Regions from separate parts of the Psychrobacillus sp. FSL H8-0487 genome, predicted to be linked through region 4. Evidence: riboswitches for the same ligand, from Rfam matches in the RefSeq annotation. Region 4 holds a riboswitch; each other region holds the start of a gene.
What was found. A riboswitch is a leader RNA that binds a small molecule or an ion and turns the genes downstream of it on or off. The one in region 4 is predicted to bind S-adenosylmethionine.
Positions count from the first base shown of each region.

Region 1: it holds a riboswitch for S-adenosylmethionine, as region 4 does, so the genes downstream of both, MHI47_RS02550 (methionine biosynthesis PLP-dependent protein) here and MHI47_RS18900 (cyclase family protein) in region 4, are expected to answer to the same signal.
Region 2: it holds a riboswitch for S-adenosylmethionine, as region 4 does, so the genes downstream of both, metA (homoserine O-acetyltransferase MetA) here and MHI47_RS18900 (cyclase family protein) in region 4, are expected to answer to the same signal.
Region 3: it holds a riboswitch for S-adenosylmethionine, as region 4 does, so the genes downstream of both, MHI47_RS00940 (O-acetylhomoserine aminocarboxypropyltransferase/cysteine synthase family protein) here and MHI47_RS18900 (cyclase family protein) in region 4, are expected to answer to the same signal.

Region 1 covers NZ_JBBOZA010000001.1:513,958-518,597, forward strand. The annotation lists gene metC (cystathionine beta-lyase) at 1-328, opposite strand, end outside; gene MHI47_RS02550 (methionine biosynthesis PLP-dependent protein) at 325-1,443, opposite strand; SAM riboswitch class I at 1,528-1,635, opposite strand; gene MHI47_RS02555 (hypothetical protein) at 1,719-1,919, opposite strand; gene MHI47_RS02560 (TetR/AcrR family transcriptional regulator) at 2,127-2,687, shown strand; gene MHI47_RS02565 (DUF2798 domain-containing protein) at 2,982-3,497, shown strand; partial or broken gene MHI47_RS02570 (universal stress protein) at 3,700-3,888, opposite strand; gene MHI47_RS02575 (TIGR00266 family protein) at 4,141-4,640, opposite strand, start outside.
Region 2 covers NZ_JBBOZA010000001.1:1,812,177-1,816,816, reverse strand. The annotation lists partial or broken gene MHI47_RS09010 (histidine phosphatase family protein) at 1-278, opposite strand, end outside; gene MHI47_RS09005 (GrpB family protein) at 281-823, opposite strand; gene MHI47_RS09000 (DUF1572 family protein) at 840-1,352, opposite strand; gene MHI47_RS08995 (aldo/keto reductase) at 1,432-2,370, shown strand; gene metA (homoserine O-acetyltransferase MetA) at 2,441-3,349, opposite strand; SAM riboswitch class I at 3,425-3,530, opposite strand; gene MHI47_RS08985 (methyl-accepting chemotaxis protein) at 3,596-4,640, opposite strand, start outside.
Region 3 covers NZ_JBBOZA010000001.1:179,891-184,530, forward strand. The annotation lists gene MHI47_RS00920 (DUF2087 domain-containing protein) at 1-560, shown strand, start outside; gene MHI47_RS00925 (GIY-YIG nuclease family protein) at 580-924, shown strand; gene MHI47_RS00930 (YdcF family protein) at 1,006-1,593, opposite strand; gene MHI47_RS00935 (glycerol-3-phosphate acyltransferase) at 1,608-2,249, opposite strand; SAM riboswitch class I at 2,407-2,521, shown strand; gene MHI47_RS00940 (O-acetylhomoserine aminocarboxypropyltransferase/cysteine synthase family protein) at 2,634-3,926, shown strand; gene MHI47_RS00945 (homoserine dehydrogenase) at 4,057-4,640, shown strand, end outside.
Region 4 covers NZ_JBBOZA010000001.1:3,689,306-3,693,945, forward strand. The annotation lists gene MHI47_RS18890 (BCCT family transporter) at 1-517, shown strand, start outside; partial or broken gene MHI47_RS18895 (5-methyltetrahydropteroyltriglutamate--homocysteine S-methyltransferase) at 685-833, opposite strand; gene MHI47_RS18900 (cyclase family protein) at 953-1,690, opposite strand; SAM riboswitch class I at 1,785-1,887, opposite strand; gene corA (magnesium/cobalt transporter CorA) at 2,090-3,052, shown strand; gene MHI47_RS18910 (hypothetical protein) at 3,654-4,460, opposite strand; gene mdh (malate dehydrogenase) at 4,544-4,640, opposite strand, start outside.

The DNA.
Region 1 (4,640 bases), 3.2 Mb from region 4:
GAAAGGTACCGCCGTATACATCTTCTGTAATAACGATATGATCGCCAGAAGACAAAAGCATAAAAGCAGAAGAAATAGCTGCAATTCCCGAAGCAAATGCAAGTCCTCTAGTTCCTCCCTCTAGTTCCGCAATGGTTTTTTCAAGTGCTTCTCTTGTAGGGTTTCCCGATCGACTATAGTCATAAGGGCCGAAATTATCAAAGTTTTCTTGATGAAAAGTGGAGGATAAATAAATAGGAACATTGACAGCTCCCGTTTTTATTTCTGAATTTCCACGAGTAGAGGCGACGACTAGACTAGTTTCCAATGACTCTTTGAAATCACTCATTTTAAAACCTCACTTTCTAAAGTATTAAATACTTGTTGTAAATCTGTTATTAAATCTTCGACCTCTTCAATTCCCACCGAAAAACGAAGGAGACTATTATCAACCCCTCGTGCAATTCGTTCCATCTCCGGTATATCCGCATGTGTTTGTGTAGCAGGATAAGTAATAAAGCTCTCCACACCGCCAAGACTCTCTGCAAATACAATTAATTTCAAATTCTCTAGGAAAGGGGCAACCCACTCGCTTTTATGTAAACGGAAGGACAACATCCCACCAACCCCGGGATATAATACATCTTTAACTGCAGGCTCTTGCTTTAAAAACTCTGTAATTCTTTTAGCGTTTAAATCATGTTGCTTCATACGTAGATGAAGCGTCTTTAATCCTCTTATGAGTAACCAAGAATCGAAAGGAGAAAGGACGGCTCCTGCTGCATTATGATTAGTTTGCAGCTGTTCACTAAGTTCCGCACCCTTTGAGACGACAAGTCCCGCAAGAACGTCATTATGTCCACCAATATATTTGGTACCACTATGAATGACAATATCAGCACCCATTTCAATAGGTCGCTGTAAGTAAGGAGTAAGGAATGTATTGTCTACGATTAAAAGTAGATTATGCTCTTTTGCAACCTCAGCAAATAGTTGGATATCAATTTCCAACATCAAAGGGTTTGTTGGGGTTTCAATAAATAAAGCTTTTGTATTTTTGGTTATCAATTCTGTTACTTCTTCAGCTGATTCAAACTTTGCATAAGTGGTACGAATATTATAAGAATCTGCATACTGGTTAAATAACCGGTAGGTTCCACCATATAAATCATCAGGCGCAATTAATTCATCCCCTGAGCGAAAAAGGGACAAAACCAATTGTATAGCGGCCATGCCAGAACTACAGGCAAAGCCAGCATCTCCAACTTCTAACTTTGCAATTCCATTTTCTAAAATAGCGCGAGTTGGGTTTTTAGTTCGTGTGTAGTCATATCCTGTTGACTGCCCGATCCCATTATGTTTGTAAGCTGTTGAAAGATAAATAGGGGGATTTACCGCACCAGTTTTCTCATCACTATGGTTGCCCAATTGAACTAACTGTGTATCGATACTGTTCTTTGACATTAGATGCTCATCCTTTACAATTAAAATAAAAAAAAGAGGATTCTCTAATAAGAAGAGAATCCTCAAGTAATATTGAAGTTTGTCTTCTTATCTTCAAGACGTCAAACGTCTATTTGGAATTAGCACCATACCTAAACGTGGCTGGTTGCTGAGACATCTACGGGCCAATCCCTCCGTCTCTCTCGATAAGAAAAATATATTAAATTATCACAATTTTTAATTTAAATAAGCTTAACACGTAGATGTGTTTTTAACAAGATGCATTTTGTTCAACATCATAACAAAAATGTCCATATTAAAACAATTACTCCGAGTATTAATGATATCCAACCTACTATTAACTTGTGAGAATAAGCTAAAGCTACTAGCCCCAAAAGAACTGCTCCAGCACCTAGCCAAAGCGGAGCATAAAAGAAACCTAGCACCCCTAAAACGATACCTAACAAACCAACCCATAATCCTGTAGAAGACTCCATCGTATCCACCTCCCATCTTGTATTGTAGGAACATAAGGCATAATGCTCCTCGTAATATTATATGAAGGTTTAGGAAGGGGAGATAAACAATCAAGGGTGTATTGGGCGCTTTGCTATTTATTTAAAATAAACAAAATACTAGAATGTTGTTAAAAATTTGTTATACTAACAAACAGACCCGTCGGTATGTTAGGAGGAAATTCAGATATGGATACTAAATCACTCATAATTGAAACTGCTACAACACTGTTTCAACAAAAAGGCTACAAAACTGTAGGACTAACAGAAATTTTAAAAGCATGTAACGTTACAAAAGGGGCCCTTTACCACCACTTTCCAAATGGCAAAGACGAACTCTTAATAACTTGTTTACATGCTTTAAAAGAAGATATTACAACAGATATTAAAGTGATTTTCAGTAAGCATCCTTCGACTGAAGATGCCATAGTTTCCATGATTGATAAATTAATTCGTAGTTTTGAAAAGGATGGGACCATCACTGGCTATACATTTAGCAGTATCGTTAGTGAGATGGCGACAATGAGTGAGCCTGTCCGAACCGCTTGTAGTGATTTGTATGAAAATATAGAGCAAATTTATTATATTAAACTATTAGCCGATGGTTTTTCGGTTAAAAAGGCTACTGCCATTTCATTATTATTGACTGCTTCAATTGAAGGAGCAATGATGCTGTGTTTAACTCAGCAATCAACTAATCCCTTAATTAAAATTTCGAACCTATTACCAACTTTATTAAAGAATTTCTGAAAAGGAAATCCAATATATAAAAAGAGTACAGTAACTCTGTAATATTGTAGGAATTGTCGGCTGTTTAATGAAACAGCTTTTAATAATGCACTTAGGAATCTATGGACTAGCTTTAATCCAAGCGAAAACCCCCATTAACATGGTTTGCATATAGGATTTAAATGAAAAACTTATGGACACTTCAAAGAGTTTTTTCTCTCTATAACGTTATCCTCTATTATAAAAATCGACTGTTTTGCTTCATATTAATTGCCAAGGTCTAAATAAGCTTTTTGAAAGGAAGATAAGTAAGATATGCATCAAGATAAAAGACTACCAAAGAATGGTAAAGAAGGCGCAATATTTGGCGCAATCATTTGTACATTATCAGTACTATTTATAGGATCAATCAACATAATTCTTGCAGCTGGAGGATTTAACAGTGAGGTTGCAATGGATATGTTAATCCTGTTGCCTATTATTTGGGTTATTGTGATGATTATTGAACCGTTAGCTATCGGTCGTTTTGCTGAATTTTTAGCATCTAAATTTATTTCACCAACAGACGGTTTTGCTGCTCGTATTATGTTCCGTACACTGTTCACAGTTTTAGGTATGTCATTTACAATGACTATTGTTGGAGATATCATGGGAAATGGATTTACAACTGATATCTTTACTAACTTTATCCAAATTTGGCCACGTAACTTTTTAATAGCTCTATTCTTAGAAAGTTTGGTTATTCAACCGATTGCACGTTTTGTAATGGTTAAAATGCATGAAGCTCAAGATAGAAAAGCATTAGTTCAAACAAATACACAAAGTATCTAGGTAAAGTAAGGTACATGGACATTGCACTTACACATCGGATGAAGCTTTCTGTAATAGGGTAAATGAATCAGGAGAAGCTACGAGATACAGTCACGTAGCTTCTCTACTTTTTAAGTAATCCTCCAATGTCGGTTCCCTAAAAGGTGAATAAGTTAATCCTATAAAAAAAGCGTCCAGACTTTTGAAAGTCTGGACGCTTTTTTTATATTGTTGAACCAGTTGTACGAATGACTAATACATCACATTTAGCTGAACGCACGATTGCTTCAGATACCGAACCAATCAAATAGCGTTCTACTGGCGTATGACCAGTAGCACCGCAAATAATTAAATCTGCCTCCACTGATTTAGCAATCTCTTTTGTTATTACTGTTTTAGGTGAACCATGGTCCGTATTTAAGGAATACTCACCCGATAATTGGAGTAAAAGTACAGTTCAATAAATTACATTACAAAATCCTCTTGTTGAGAAATACATTTTTTAATGATTAATGTGGAAAGCGTCACTTGAAACAGAAATCAGGGTTATATTAGTTGGATTATATTGTTCAAAATACTTGGGGCACTTAGTTCAAGGTATAAAATATTATAATTTCATAAAAAAAAACGGCTTAAAAAGAAAGCCATTCTCAAAGATTCCGATTTACTTCCCACCTAGCAGGTCAAATAATCCACCAGTTATACTACCTTCACCTTTTGAACCACCACCAGGTGTTTGGGGAGCTGCTGCAAATACTTTACTAGCCAATCTACTAAACGGAAGTGACTGAATCCATACGGTACCTGGACCACGAAGAGTAGCGAAGAATAATCCCTCTCCACCAAATAAGGCTGTTTTAACTCCTTTGACCATTTCAATATTGTAGTCAACGTCCGCAGTCATTGCTACGAGACACCCTGTATCTACGCGTAAAACTTCTCCTTGCTGAAGAGACTTTCTATGAATTGCCCCACCAGCATGAACGAAAGCGAGGCCATCACCTTCTAGTTTTTGCATGATGAAACCTTCACCACCAAAAAAGCCTGCTCCTAACTTACGCTGAAATTCGATGCCAATCGTAACCCCTTTTGCTGCTGCTAAGAAAGCATCCTTTTGACAAATAATTTTGCCACGGTATTGGCTTAAATCCAATGGAATAATTT
Region 2 (4,640 bases), 1.9 Mb from region 4:
ATTGCTTCGTTAAAATCAGCAACTGGTTGATCGGATAAAAGTCGTTCCTTGAATGCATCCATAATTTCTATATCTTTTTTTAAATGATTCGCAATTCCTTCCACAGTTTGAATAGCTCTCTTATAGGGACTTGATACTATTACTTCTATATTCTCCTGTAGTAACAGATCTGTTATTTTCTTTGCATCGACCATACCCTTTTCAGACAACGGTCTTCCCAATTCGTCCGTGGAATAGATGGAATGCGCATGTCTGACGAAATAAAGATTAGTGAGCATTCCTAATTCACTTCCTTACTAGTTCGCTTTGAGTATATACTTTTAACAAATGATTCCTTCAAATCTGTATATGCACTAATATTAATATTCTTTTGCTTTGCACTCTGAATTTTTATATTCATGTAAGCTTCTTTTGCTTTTTCATTGGAATTTAAGTGATTTCTAAAAAATAGTTGATTACACCATAGTTCTTCTTCAAAATCTACCATATGGATGAAATGAGTTTTCACTTCATAAGTTTCATCCGTAAATTTGGCCAGAACTATTTCACCTGGTCTTTCCACTCTCAATCTTAGAAATCCGATACTTTGTAATTGTTTAAATATAGCTTTATCTACATTTGAAATATCGTCTATTCCTATTAATATATCTATAATTGGTTTAGCAGGCATGTTTTTTATTGCGGTGCTTCCAATATGCTGTATTCGATCTTCTAGAAGTCCTGTTGCTTCTAAAACTTCTAGTTTCATCCGGTTGAACTCTTTCCCCCATTCGGTCGTGTATGGAGATAACTTTACCTCGTTTTTTAATAGTCCAAGCTTCAAAATAATGCCTCCACTTCTACTTTTTCTTTTTAGGAATAGACAATGTTGTCCACTTCTCTTCAGTAGTCACTTGCTTCGCAATATAAATCACCTGTCCAACATGAGAAGATGTATGAGAAAGACTTCTAATAACAGCTTCCATAACAGTATGAGGCTCGTTCCTAATGTAAATAGTTTGGAGCAAATGGACTGATTTTATTGTATCTAATGCTTCTAAGAATACTTGACATCCCCTCGACCAAATTTCTAACAACTCCTCACGAGTTTCCACTGTACTTTCAAATTCCTCGTCCCGATTTCTGTCAGGCTTTTCACCGTCTGTCGTCAAAAAGCCCGTCCATCTTGAAATCAGATTCCCACTCATATGTTTAATGATGATAGCTACACTATTGGAATGATTATTTGGAGTCCAAAATAACTTATCTTCCTCCATCTGCATGATTGCTTTTTCTACATCTCTCATTAAATCAGAAAACTTTTGATGAACTACTCCAATAAAATCAGTGTGCACATCCGTTAGTACGGTCAAATCATCTCCACCTTTTTGTATTTTGGTTTTTCTATATTATAATAGAAATATTCAGAGAAAAGGAGTTGTTTCTATTATTATGAAAAATGCAGTAGAAATTGGTCGCACTAGTCTATTGGTAAATCCTATTGGTTTAGGAAGTAACGCGGTCGGTGGACACAATCTATTCCCTAATTTAAACGATGAAACAGGCAAGGAAATTGTACGAGCTGCTATTCAAAATGGAATCAATTTTATAGATAGTGCCTTTATATATGGGATGGGAAGATCAGAAGAACTCATAGGAGAAGTATTAAAGGAATTTAACACCAGGCAAGATATGATTATTGCAACAAAAGGGGCACACAAGATAGAGGATGGAAAGGTTATTGTAGATAACTCTCCTAAATTTTTAAGAGAGACCGTTGAAAATAGTTTGCGCAGACTGCAAACCGACTACATTGATCTATTCTATATCCATTTTCCAGATGAAGGAACTCCTAAGGATGAAGCAATTGGAACACTCTCACGACTTAAAGAAGAGGGTAAAATTAGAGCAATTGGCGTATCCAATTTCACAATGGATCAATTAACCGAAGCTAATAAAGACGGGAATTTAGAAGTAATCCAATCAGGCTATAATCTATTCAAAAGAGAGGCAGAAAATGACTTAATCCCTTTTTGCGCCAAACACCAAATTTCATTTATCCCGTATTTCCCTCTTGCTTCTGGTCTTTTGACAGGAAAATTCAATAAAGATTCTTTATTTAAAGACGGCCGATCAAAAAATCCGTTATTTCAAGGGGAGGTTTATATTCGTAACTTGGAAAAGATTGAGTCTCTTCGTAGTATAGCAAATGATAAACAAGCGGAGGTTTCTTCCATTGTTCTTGCATGGTATCTAGCACAAAATACCATAGATACAGTAATTCCTGGAGCTAAAAAACCAGAACAAGTGTTACGAAATCTGAAAGCACTTGAAGTGGAACTGACGATAGAAGAAATGCAGGAAATTAACCGAATTTTTAAGACAGAATAAAAAATTATATTGCTCATTTTCATCAACATATATAGGCTGATCGTGAATTCACTCACGGCCAGCCTTTTAGTTACTCCCAATCATAAGGAGTTTCTTGGTACACATAATAATTCAACCAATTGGAAAAAAGTAAATGTGTATGGGAACGCCAGGAGTTCATCGGTATTTGTGTTGGATCATCGTTTGGAAAATAATTTTTTGGGACATCAATATCCACACCTTTTTTAATATCTCGGTTATATTCGTCTGCAAGTGTAGTTGCATCATACTCTAGATGACCCGTAATCATAATATGCTTTTTATCTTTTGATATTACTAGAAAAACACCCGCATCCTTTGAGTCGGAAAGCAGTATTAAACGAGGGTCTTTTTTTATTTCATCGAAAGATACAGCTGTGTATCGAGACACAGGTGCGTGAAATTCATCATTAAACCCTCGAACTAAATGTACAGTTGGGTCTGATAAACGATGACTGAATACCCCAAAGCATTTCTTCGACAAGTCATATTTCCCGATACCATAGTGATGGTAGAGAGCGGCTTGAGCCCCCCAACAAATGTGTAAAACTGAGGTCACCTGAGTTTTAGACCAATCCATTATTTCCATAATCTCATTCCAATAATTAACGTCTTCAAATTCTAAATGCTCAATAGGTGCACCGGTAATAATCATCCCATCGTATTTTCGGTGCTTAATATCCTCGAATGTCGTATAAAAGGTATCTAGATGTGTTTTACTTACATTTTTGGAATCATGGGTTGCCATATGTAAAAAGGTTACATTTACTTGTAGCGACGTATTTCCTAGTAAACGGAGCAATTGAAGCTCTGTTTTTTCTTTTTCAGGCATAAGGTTCAAGATAACTATATTTAACGGACGTATGTCTTGAGCTATCGCTCGATCGGTATCCATGATAAATATTTTCTCGTTTTTAAGATGTTCAGCTGCAGGTAACTGTTTTGGTATATTTATAGGCAATTTGTTGTCCTCCTTTAAATTCAAAAAACCCTCTTTCCTATAAACAAGAAAAGAGGGTGAACGTTTTGCTCTCAATTCTTATCTTTCAAGAAATTATCTTGTAGGAGTTAGCACCTTTCTGACTAGTCAGAGGTTGCTGAAGCTTCAACGGGCCATTTCCCTCGGCTTCTCTTGATAAGAGTTATTAAATTATATTGTTCTTCCTGAGTGAATATTAACATTTGTTTTCAAGCAATTCAACTTCTTTTAAACTTTAAAGCGATTTACTGCATTCGCTAATTTGTCACTAAGCTCTGTAAGAGTCTCCGAAGCTTTCGCTACCGATTGGATCGCTCTCAGTTGTTCATCTGATGATGCACTTACTTCTTCACATGCTGCTGCAGTTTGCTCTGAAGTTGAAGCCATCATTTGAATCGTATCTACAACTTGATCTTTAAAGGTAGAAACCTGTTCAATTTCTGCTGAAACAGCATCGATTGACGTTTGCAAATTATTCATCAGTAACGATATTTCACCAAAAGTTACTTCAGTATTTGTTACAACAGATCCCTGCTCACGGAAAGTTTTGATAGTATCTTCCATTTGTTGCCCTACAGTATGCGATTCACTTTGAAGTTCCGTAATAGTATGCTTTACTTCTTCTGTCGCTTTTGCAGATTGCTCCGCTAGTTTCCGTACTTCATCCGCTACTACTGCAAATCCTTTTCCATGCTCCCCTGCCCGTGCAGCTTCAATACTTGCATTCAATGCGAGTAGGTTCGTCTGTGCAGAAATTTGCATAATAGTTTCCATCACACTACCAATCGCATTTACTCTAACTTCCAATGTACTAAACAATGTGGACATAGAGATTAGATTTGACTCCCAGTTTTGGAAAGATGATTTAAGTTCACTCATTTGGTTTTGACCATTCGAATTCATAGTGTTTGCTTTTATAGCTATATCAGTCATCATTACTGATTTTTCATTGATGAGATTGATTTGATCACTTAAGTGCAACGAACTTTCTGTTACGTCTACAGCATCTTCTGCAGATTTAGAAGCACCTACCGCAATCTCACTCACAGCTGACGAAACTTGCTCTGCGGAAGCGTTTGTTTCTTCTGCCACAGCACTTAAACTTTCCGAATTCGATTGAACATTACTCGCTGACTCTTTCACGACCTGAATAATTTCATTCATATTTACAGCCATCTTGTTGAAGTTATTCGCTAGTTGTCCGATTTCATCCTTGGATTTAATATTAGCCTGAACAGTTAAATCTCCTTCTGCCATTGAATCCATCAATCTT
Region 3 (4,640 bases), 3.5 Mb from region 4:
TTCAATATCTAATAGGGCTTAACAAAAAATTTACTGGCTTAACCGAACATCAAAATAGCCTATTACGCCTCTTTTATGAGGGTAGAAGTGATGCAGAAATACAAACAGAGTTAGGAATTGGAAGCTCTTCTACGATTCGAAATCATCGTTTCGTATTAAAGGAAAAGGAGCGACAAGCAAAAGTGTTTTTAGCGATGATGGAAATGTTAAAGGCAAAAGACAATCATGCACCGACATTTTTACCGCTTCATAAGACTGCAACGATGGTGGACGATCGGTATAACATCACGCAAGAAGAACAAAAAGATATCGAAAGTAAATTCTTCCCAGACGGAATAGATGGACCTCTTATGAAATTTCCGAGGAAAGAAAAGCAAAAACTAGCAACCTTAAGAGTTCTGATCCAAAGATTTGAAAAAGGAAAAACTTACACAGAGAAAGAAATAAATCATGTACTAAAGAATGCTTATGAGGATTTCGTAACATTAAGACGTTACTTAATAGAGTATGGATTTTTGGACAGACAAGACGATGGTAGTGCGTATTGGGTGAAAAACTAAGTAGAAGGATGGAATATAAATGGATCGCAAAAAAGAATTAAAACAAGAATATAAAGAAATTAAAATCGAGGGCGGAATTTACGTCATCACAAACAAACGAAACGGTAAAAAGTATGTAGCTTCTACACCTAATTTTAAAACGTTGAATGGGGTTAAATTTACATTAGAAAACGGACTCCATTCAAATAAAAATCTGCAAAAGGACTGGACTCAGTTCGGCAAAGATAATTTTGACATAGAGCATATGGAGATTATTAAAAAAGAGGAAACTGAAAGTAGGGTAGGCAAAAAAGAATTAGAAAGGTTATTGGAGAAATGGTTAGAAAAACTACAACCTTTCGGTGAAGAAGGGTATCATAGCTAAAATGAATTTTATGGAATAGTAAAAAGATGGGTATCAAGAAAATAACACGATAATTACTTAATACCCATCTATTTGTAACAATCAATTCCCCAAAATATATGCCTTTAACAACGCGACACGTTCTCGCGTACGAACCTTGAATTCAACCACTTTGGGAGTTTTAGCAGCCACGACATCTGATTTCCATCCTAGTTTACTTGCTAGTACTTTGGATCGTTGTAAATGGTAGTCGCTTGTTATAAGGGTGACGGAGTCGATATTACTGGGTAGTAATTCTTGTGAGAACAGTAGATTTTCATATGTTGAGGTGGCTTTGTCTTCTAAGATGAGTCGATCTTCGGCTATGCCATTTTCCAATAGAAAATCTCTCATCACCACGGCCTCTTCGATATCTTCATCGGGACCTCGTCCACCTGAAAGTACTAATTTTACATGGGTATATTTTTGGGCATACGCAAGAGCAGCCTCCAATCGATACTGTAAAGCAAAAGAAGGGATATTCCCTTTTTTCACTTTGGCACCAAGCACAATAGCATATTGATTGGTGCCATCTGCCTTTGGATTTTGACCATTTTCAAGCCAATTACTCGTGAGAACCCATATCCCAATTCCACTAGAAATAATCACTACTAATGGGATAAGCACGATCCACCTCATTTTCTTCTTCATGATATTCACTCATTTCATACAGATGGTTTCTTCTTACTTAAGAAAGTGGAGATTCTCATCTCTTCCTTTCGCATTAAACGACGGAAATTCTCGAGATGTAGTACAACAGCCATCAAAAATAGGAATCCGGCAATAGCCATTGGCCCTACTCCTTCTGCAAACCAAATGGATGCACCGATAAAAACAAAGTAAAAAACAAACACACCAATTAATAAATAGTCCGTTAATAATGTAGTTCCGATTAATAATATAAGTCCGATTAAACCAAGCGGCCAGCTAAGAGCAAGTAGTACACCAATAAGGGATGCAGTGCCTTTACCACCTTTAAATTTAGTGTAAAGAGGGAAGTTATGTCCAAGTATTACAGCAGCACCTGCACTATATAGCAGGATGTCCTGTTCCACTATCGAAAAATGTGCGTACTGTGAAACCCAAAAACCCGTCCCAATTACGACTATAACTCCCTTTAAAATATCAATTATGGCAACTAAAATGCCATATTTTGCGCCAAGAACAATAGCTGCATTTGAGGCGCCAGAATTTTTTAAGCCCTCTTTTTTAATATTTACCCCACTCAGATACTGAGCTATTTTAGAACCGTGAATGGACCCAACAAGATAACTGATCACAAGGATACAAATCATCGGAATGAGCATTTTTTTCACCCCCATTAACTTCAATATATTAAACGAATGAAAAGATGAGAAGTTTCAGAATTTTAAAGTATATGTTTTTTAATTATTCAAAAAAGTATTGACAAATAGATTGGTAGAAATCTATACTGTGTAACAAGATGGAAAACTAAATCTAATACTCTTATCAAGAGTGGCGGAGGGAATAGGCCCTACGATGCCCGGCAACCAACAAGTTCTCAACTTGGAAAGGTGCTAAATCCTACAAATTCTAAATTGAATTTGGAAGATAAGAGGAGGAACATGCGAATTTGCACCCTCTTCTTAATTGAAGAGGGTTTTTTGTTTGTTCTAATCCTCCCTCGCCTCCATAAGCGTCCATCTAACTACATTTTAGGAGGAATTCAAATGACCAATCTACAAAAAGAAACACTACTTTTACACGGTGGCCAACAACCAGATCCAGTGACTGGATCACGAGCAGTACCCATTCATAAGACGACATCCTTTGTATTTAGAGATACAGAACATGCACAAAACCTATTTGCTCTTGCAGAAACAGGTAATATCTATTCACGTATTACGAATCCAACTGTGGATGTATTTGAACAACGAATTGCATTATTAGAGGGGGGAACGGCAGCAGTTGCATTTTCTTCAGGAATGGCAGCTATCGCATTTTCTATATTAAACATTGCAGGAGCAGGAGACGAAATTATTGCTGCTGAGAATTTATACGGTGGTACGTTTAATTTATTTGCTCATACATTGCCGCGATATGGTATAACGGTGAAATTTGTAGATTCTACAGATCCAGAAAATTTCCGAGCTGCTGTGACAGATAAAACGAAAGCATTTTTTGGAGAAATTATAGGAAACCCAAGCTTAAATGTATTAGATATAGAAAACGTAGCAGCCATTGCTAACGAAGTAGGAGTGCCTTTACTTGTAGATAGCACATTTGCTACTCCATATGGATCGAACCCTATTAAGTACGGTGCTCATGTCGTAATTCATTCAGCGACTAAGTGGATTGGTGGTCATGGTACTACGATTGGTGGAGTTGTAGTAGATGGAGGAAACTTCAATTGGGACTCCGAGAAATTTCCAGGATTCACACAACCGGATGTGACCTATCATGGTCTAAGATATGGAATAGACGTTCCAAACGTGGCATTTGCAGTGAAATTACGCGTTCAATTGCTTCGTGATTTTGGTCCAACTTTAAGTCCTGAAGCAGCATTTTCCTTTTTACAAGGACTAGAAACACTTCATTTACGCGTACCAAAGCATAATGAAAATGCACAAAAAATTGCGGAGTACTTAGAAAGTAACGAAGAAGTAACTTGGGTTAACTACTTAGGTTTAGAAAGTCATCCCTCCCATGAGCTTGCTAAAAAGTACTTACAGAATGGTTTTGGTTCCATCCTAACTTTTGGAGTGAAAGGTGGTAAAGAGGCAGGTCGTAATATTATCGATAATATTGAAATTTGGTCGCATGTAGCTAATGTCGGGGATGCTAAATCGCTAATAATCCACCCTGCATCTACAACACATCAGCAGTTAACTCCTGAAGACTTGGTGAAATCGGGCGTTACAGAAGACTTAATTCGCTTGTCTGTTGGACTAGAGGCGGTTGAGGATTTACAGTCTGCCCTTGATAAAGTACTTGTGGGAAAAACAAATGTCCTCTCTAGATAGAATTTTATTGATAATTGAGTAAAAATGGGCTACAATATGTAAAATAGTTCTTCGTATATGAATGCGATTAGATTTTACAAATTGAAGCAAATTGGAACTCAATTGTGCAAATTCAGTTGGAGGAGATAGCATGGCGACGATAAAAGCAGCAATCCTAGGTTTCGGAACAGTCGGGCAAGGGATTTACAACATTGTAAATGAAAAAAGAGAAGATCTGAAAAAGTCTTTAGGATTAGAACTAGAAATTAGTGCGATCCTCGTAAACAATGTTGGAAAAGAAAGAATGGCTACACCTGGTGTGTTAGTAACTGATAACTTTGAGGATATTATTAATATACCTGGACTCCAAGTGGTATTCGAGGCAATTGTAAATGAGGAACCGGCATATAACTACTTATGTAGAGCGATTGATAAAGGATGTCATGTAATAACAGCAAATAAAGTAATGTTCTCCAAATATAGTATTCCATTACATGAGCGTGCAAAGTCTCGTGGAGTATTTATAGGATATGAAGCAACAACAGCCGGCGGAGTTCCAGTTATTAAGACATTAAAAAATCTATTACAAGTTAACTCAGTGAAAAGAATCCAAGGGATCTTAAATGGTACATCGAACTACATTTTGACACAAATGCGTCAGGATGAATGTCCATTTGATGACTCATTAAAAGAGGCGCAGGACCTTGGTTATGCAGAAGCAGATCCATTTAACGA
Region 4 (4,640 bases):
CTCATGGGCACCATTCGTTAGTATGTTCATTGCTCGAGTATCTAAAGGTCGTACAATACGTGAGTTTGTTACAGGTGTTCTTGTAGCACCTACTTTACTGGGAACATTTTGGTTTTCAGCTTTTGGTACAACAGCCATTGACTTTCAGAAAAGAGGCATTGCTGATTTAGCACAAGCATCTACTGAATTGACTATTTTTGAAATGTTCCATATGATGCCTTTCTCTACAGGTATTTCTGTTTTTGCTGTGTTATTAATTGCTTCCTTTTTCATTACTTCGGCAGATTCTGCCACTTTCGTTCTTGGTATGCAGTCGACCAACGGGTCACTGACTCCACCGAACAGAGTGAAGCTCGCTTGGGGAATCACATTATCCGTAATCGCTATTATTTTGTTATCCGTTAATGGATTAGCGGCATTACAAAATACAATTATTATTGCCGCCTTACCATTTTCATTCGTAATGTTACTTATGATTATTTCACTGTTTAAGGCTTTAAAAGCAGAAAGAAAATAATGAAAACAAATGAAATGCCAAGGGTTTATTCCCTTGGCATTTCATTTATGTTTAAAACTTTACTTTCTTTCTCATTATCAAATGAGACCCGAGAAAGAAAGTTATATTTTTACTCAGCTACAGTATTCTACAAATGAGTATGGAAAGTAGTCGAGATCTTACACGGATTAACTCCAAACTTCTCTAGAAATATCAACAATGTTTTTAATCTTTTATACCGCTGTTCTTCTGTAAGCTTATTACCATGATGTCTAGAAGCAAATCTGCATTGCGGACTAATACTCAACTGCTCCAGCGGAACATATTGAGTTACTTCTGTGTTCAAAGAAGTCTAAAGCCCGCCAGTAAACTTTCTGGTCTTAACAAACTTTCTACAGTGTCCGCTCGAAATGGTGCTTGAATAGCTGTTTGAACTGTCCATTTATCTCACTCCTTCTATGGTAAGATGGCAAATGATCGAACTGGGAATCCAGAGGCTTTTTCTGGCTTCGGGACGATATTGAAAATAATGGCTCCTGTTGCAGGAAGCTTATCTAAGTTCGTCAATAATTCTATTTGGTAAGTGTCTTGTTCAAGAACATAATATTCTCCGTGTAATGCGCCGTTTTTTAGATAATCCGCACTTGAATCCGTGTCGAATGTTTCATGTCCTATTGCTTTAATCTTTCGTTCTTGAAATAAAAACTTTAAAGCTTCTAATCCCCAACCCGGCGCGTGATTATTACCCGCTGCATCCATATTGTTAAATTCCTTTTCGTCTGGCCAACGTTTACTCCAATCGGTTCTAAGAGCGACAAATGAGCCTTCTTCGATTTTTCCGTGAGCTTTTTCAAATGTGAAAATGTCATCCACCGATAAAGTAAAATCATTATCTTCAGCCGCTTCCTTTGACTGATCAATGACGACTAATGGTAATACCAATTCTTTCAATTCGAGTTCTTCTAAGTAACGCGTATCCCTTACAAAATGTATAGGTGCATCTATATGTGTGCCGTACTGTCCTGCAAATTGAAAGCTTTGTGCAAAGAATCCATCATCATGATTAAACAATGTGTCGATTTCAGCTGCTTTAAAAGCGGCGAAATGTGGTGAATTAGCTCCAAATGTGTGTGTTAAATCTACCCACTGCTTTTCCTTCAATGTGTTGAATGCTTTTAGTAATTCCGATGACATATTGATTTCTCCTCCTATTTTTTATAGTTAAAATCAAATAAAACCCCTTCTTAGAAACAAGAAGAGGTTTACACGTCATCGGTGAATTAGTCTCTTCTTATCTTCAAGCATAACGCTTCTGGAATTAGCACAGTACAAATTTTTGCCTGTTGCTGAGGTATCATAGGGCCAAGTCCCTCCACCTCTCTTGATAAGAAAGTTGTTTTATTTGATTAACACCTAGTATACAAATAGAAATTACCTAAGTCAACCATTATTTTCTTTTTATTTAGAATATAATATTTTTAATGGTGGAAGCATCATAATTTTCTTTTCATTTCCTCTGTTTTTTAGGTACATTAATAATATGAAGACTATGAGATAATATGAAAAGAGATAGTGATGAAAAGAGGGGTATGTATGATCCATACGATTGGCATAACGACCGATCATGAAATAGTAAATGACTTTCCTATAGAAGATATAAAACGGAGAAAGTTTGAATGGTACTGGATTGACATTGCCGAGCCAACCAAAGAAGAAGAACTTTTGCTTAGTTCTTTCTTTCGTTTTCATCCACTGGCAATTGAGGATTGCTTACAAAGGCTACAGCGTCCTAAAGTGGACTATTATGATGGTTATAACTTCTTTGTTTTACATTCTTTCAATGAGGAAACATTAGAAGCGGAAGAGTTAGACATATTTGTTGGTCAAGACTATGTAGTGTCATTTCATTTCCATCCGATGCATGAAATGGAGCAAGCACGGCAGCGTATTAGACAAAATTCACAAGGCTGGGATAGAGGTGCTATCCATGCAACTTATAATATCATCGATACAGTAGTAGATGCCTATTTTCCGATTGTCTATAAAATTGAAGGCTATTTAAATGCTGTAGAAGACAAGCTTACTTATGATATGCGCCATTTTTCTATGGATTCAGTGTTTGATCTACGAGGAGATTTGTTGCGTTTAAGACGTACAGTTATTCCTATGCGAGATTTACTTTATAGAATATTAAATTCAGAACGAATGAATTTACAGCAAACAGAACACACCTACTTTGCCGATATTTACGACCATTTAATACGACTGACGGAAATGATTGAATCTAATCGAGAGCTGACAGCTGATATACGTGATAGTCATATGTCGATAAACTCTAGTAGGATGAACCGTATCATGATGATCTTAACGATTGTATCAACTGTTTTTATACCCTTAACGTTCATTGTTGGAGTATACGGTATGAACTTTGCAAACATGCCTGAACTTGAGTGGAAATATAGTTATTTCGTAGTACTCGGTGCTATGGTCCTCATCGCTTTTTCTATGCTTAGTTGGTTCAAATACAAAGGGTGGTTTAATTTGTTTAAAGATTAATATAAGAGAAACCGGGCATAAAAACGCCCGTCCCTTGAAGGTCAAAACTGTTTCTTTCGTTTTCGAGGGACTTTGGACAAACGTCTTGCTATATGATTACCGATTGAATTTTTAGTGATATTGGTTGTGATTTGGTCACAACCAATATCGCTTTTTTTAAGTAATCTTATGGCATTTATCTGCCCGTCGCCCTTCTACAACTCTTAGAACTAGGTAAGTATGTTTTGAGAAAAGTATTACAGAGTAGTATCCTTAATTCAACAGACAATTTTATCACTATATTAGCTTGGGCGACTCATATCATCTAAGCGAAAGGCTGCAATATCTTAAAGTTAAGTACTACACATTTGATTGCAGTGGAAGGTGGCGACTCCAGCGGAAAAAGCGTTATGTGAAGACCCGCAGCGTAGCGAGGAGGCTGAGGCAACGGCCGCGCAAAGCGTCCACCTGAAACGGAAATCAGCAGTACTATTCATTCTTTTAAGTCACCCTAATTCATTTTTCACGTTACATTTTTATATACTTCCTGGGCACATAATGAGTATAGAACATATATTTTCTTTTAAAAAAACGAGTAAATTCTAGATGAATTTGCTCGTTTTTATTGATTGGCTGTCCAATAGTAAAACAATGCAGTAAAAGTAAGTTTTTCTGTGTGCGTTAAATTATGCGCAAGAGAGACATGGACATTCATTGCTTGTATTTCAAATGCAGGATGCGTAGCATATGGGAAAATTCCAAACCGATATGTCGCTAATCTTTGACCACCTAAATCATGAACGTCAATGTCTCCATATACACTTTTCGCTTCCATTTGAAGTAGTTTTTCGTTATTTGCATCAAATATTATAGCTCTATTTTTTAAAGTCATTAGTGGCATAACAATAGTAGTTGCGTGTAAACGATTATGATCTAGTACCTTTATTTTCATAAACTTAAGCTTATTGTGAATGGTAAACGTAGACACTACCTTCTCATCCATCGTTATTATTCGATAAGTAATTGGAAAGAACATTCCCATTTTGAAAATATTTAATGTGGTTAGTTTCCTTCGAAAGGGCTGTTCTTCGGTAGGACTTATTTTATATAATCGCTCCCCTGTACTGGAGACTAAATAGGTCTGTGGAATTAACGAAACGTCGCGTTGGAAATTAAGTTCCTGAATCGGAAAACTAGCTGAGTAATAATTGCTATCCACTTTTTTCTCTTCGGGCAATTTTTCTGCAGCATGTTGAAACAAAAAAGAAGAGCTATATAAAACAAGTAATGTAAAGCCAACAGCAAAATGAGTTTCAAAGTCTTGCCACATAACATCTTTGAAAACTATAAGCAAAACTATGTATATTCCTACTAAGCTTATTGATGCGAATTTTGTATATTGAGCTGATTTTTCATAAATATGTTTCAAGTTTCTCACCTCTAATAGTCTTTACGAAGAAATAGCAAAATAGTTCCAAAAAAAAGCTTTCCCTATGTGTTACAGGGAAGCTTTTAGGAATTACATATTTCTAAAACAGACTGTACTGATTCTACTGATCTATCTAGAGCAAGTTTCTCATCACTAGTTAAAGGAAGTTCGATAATACTT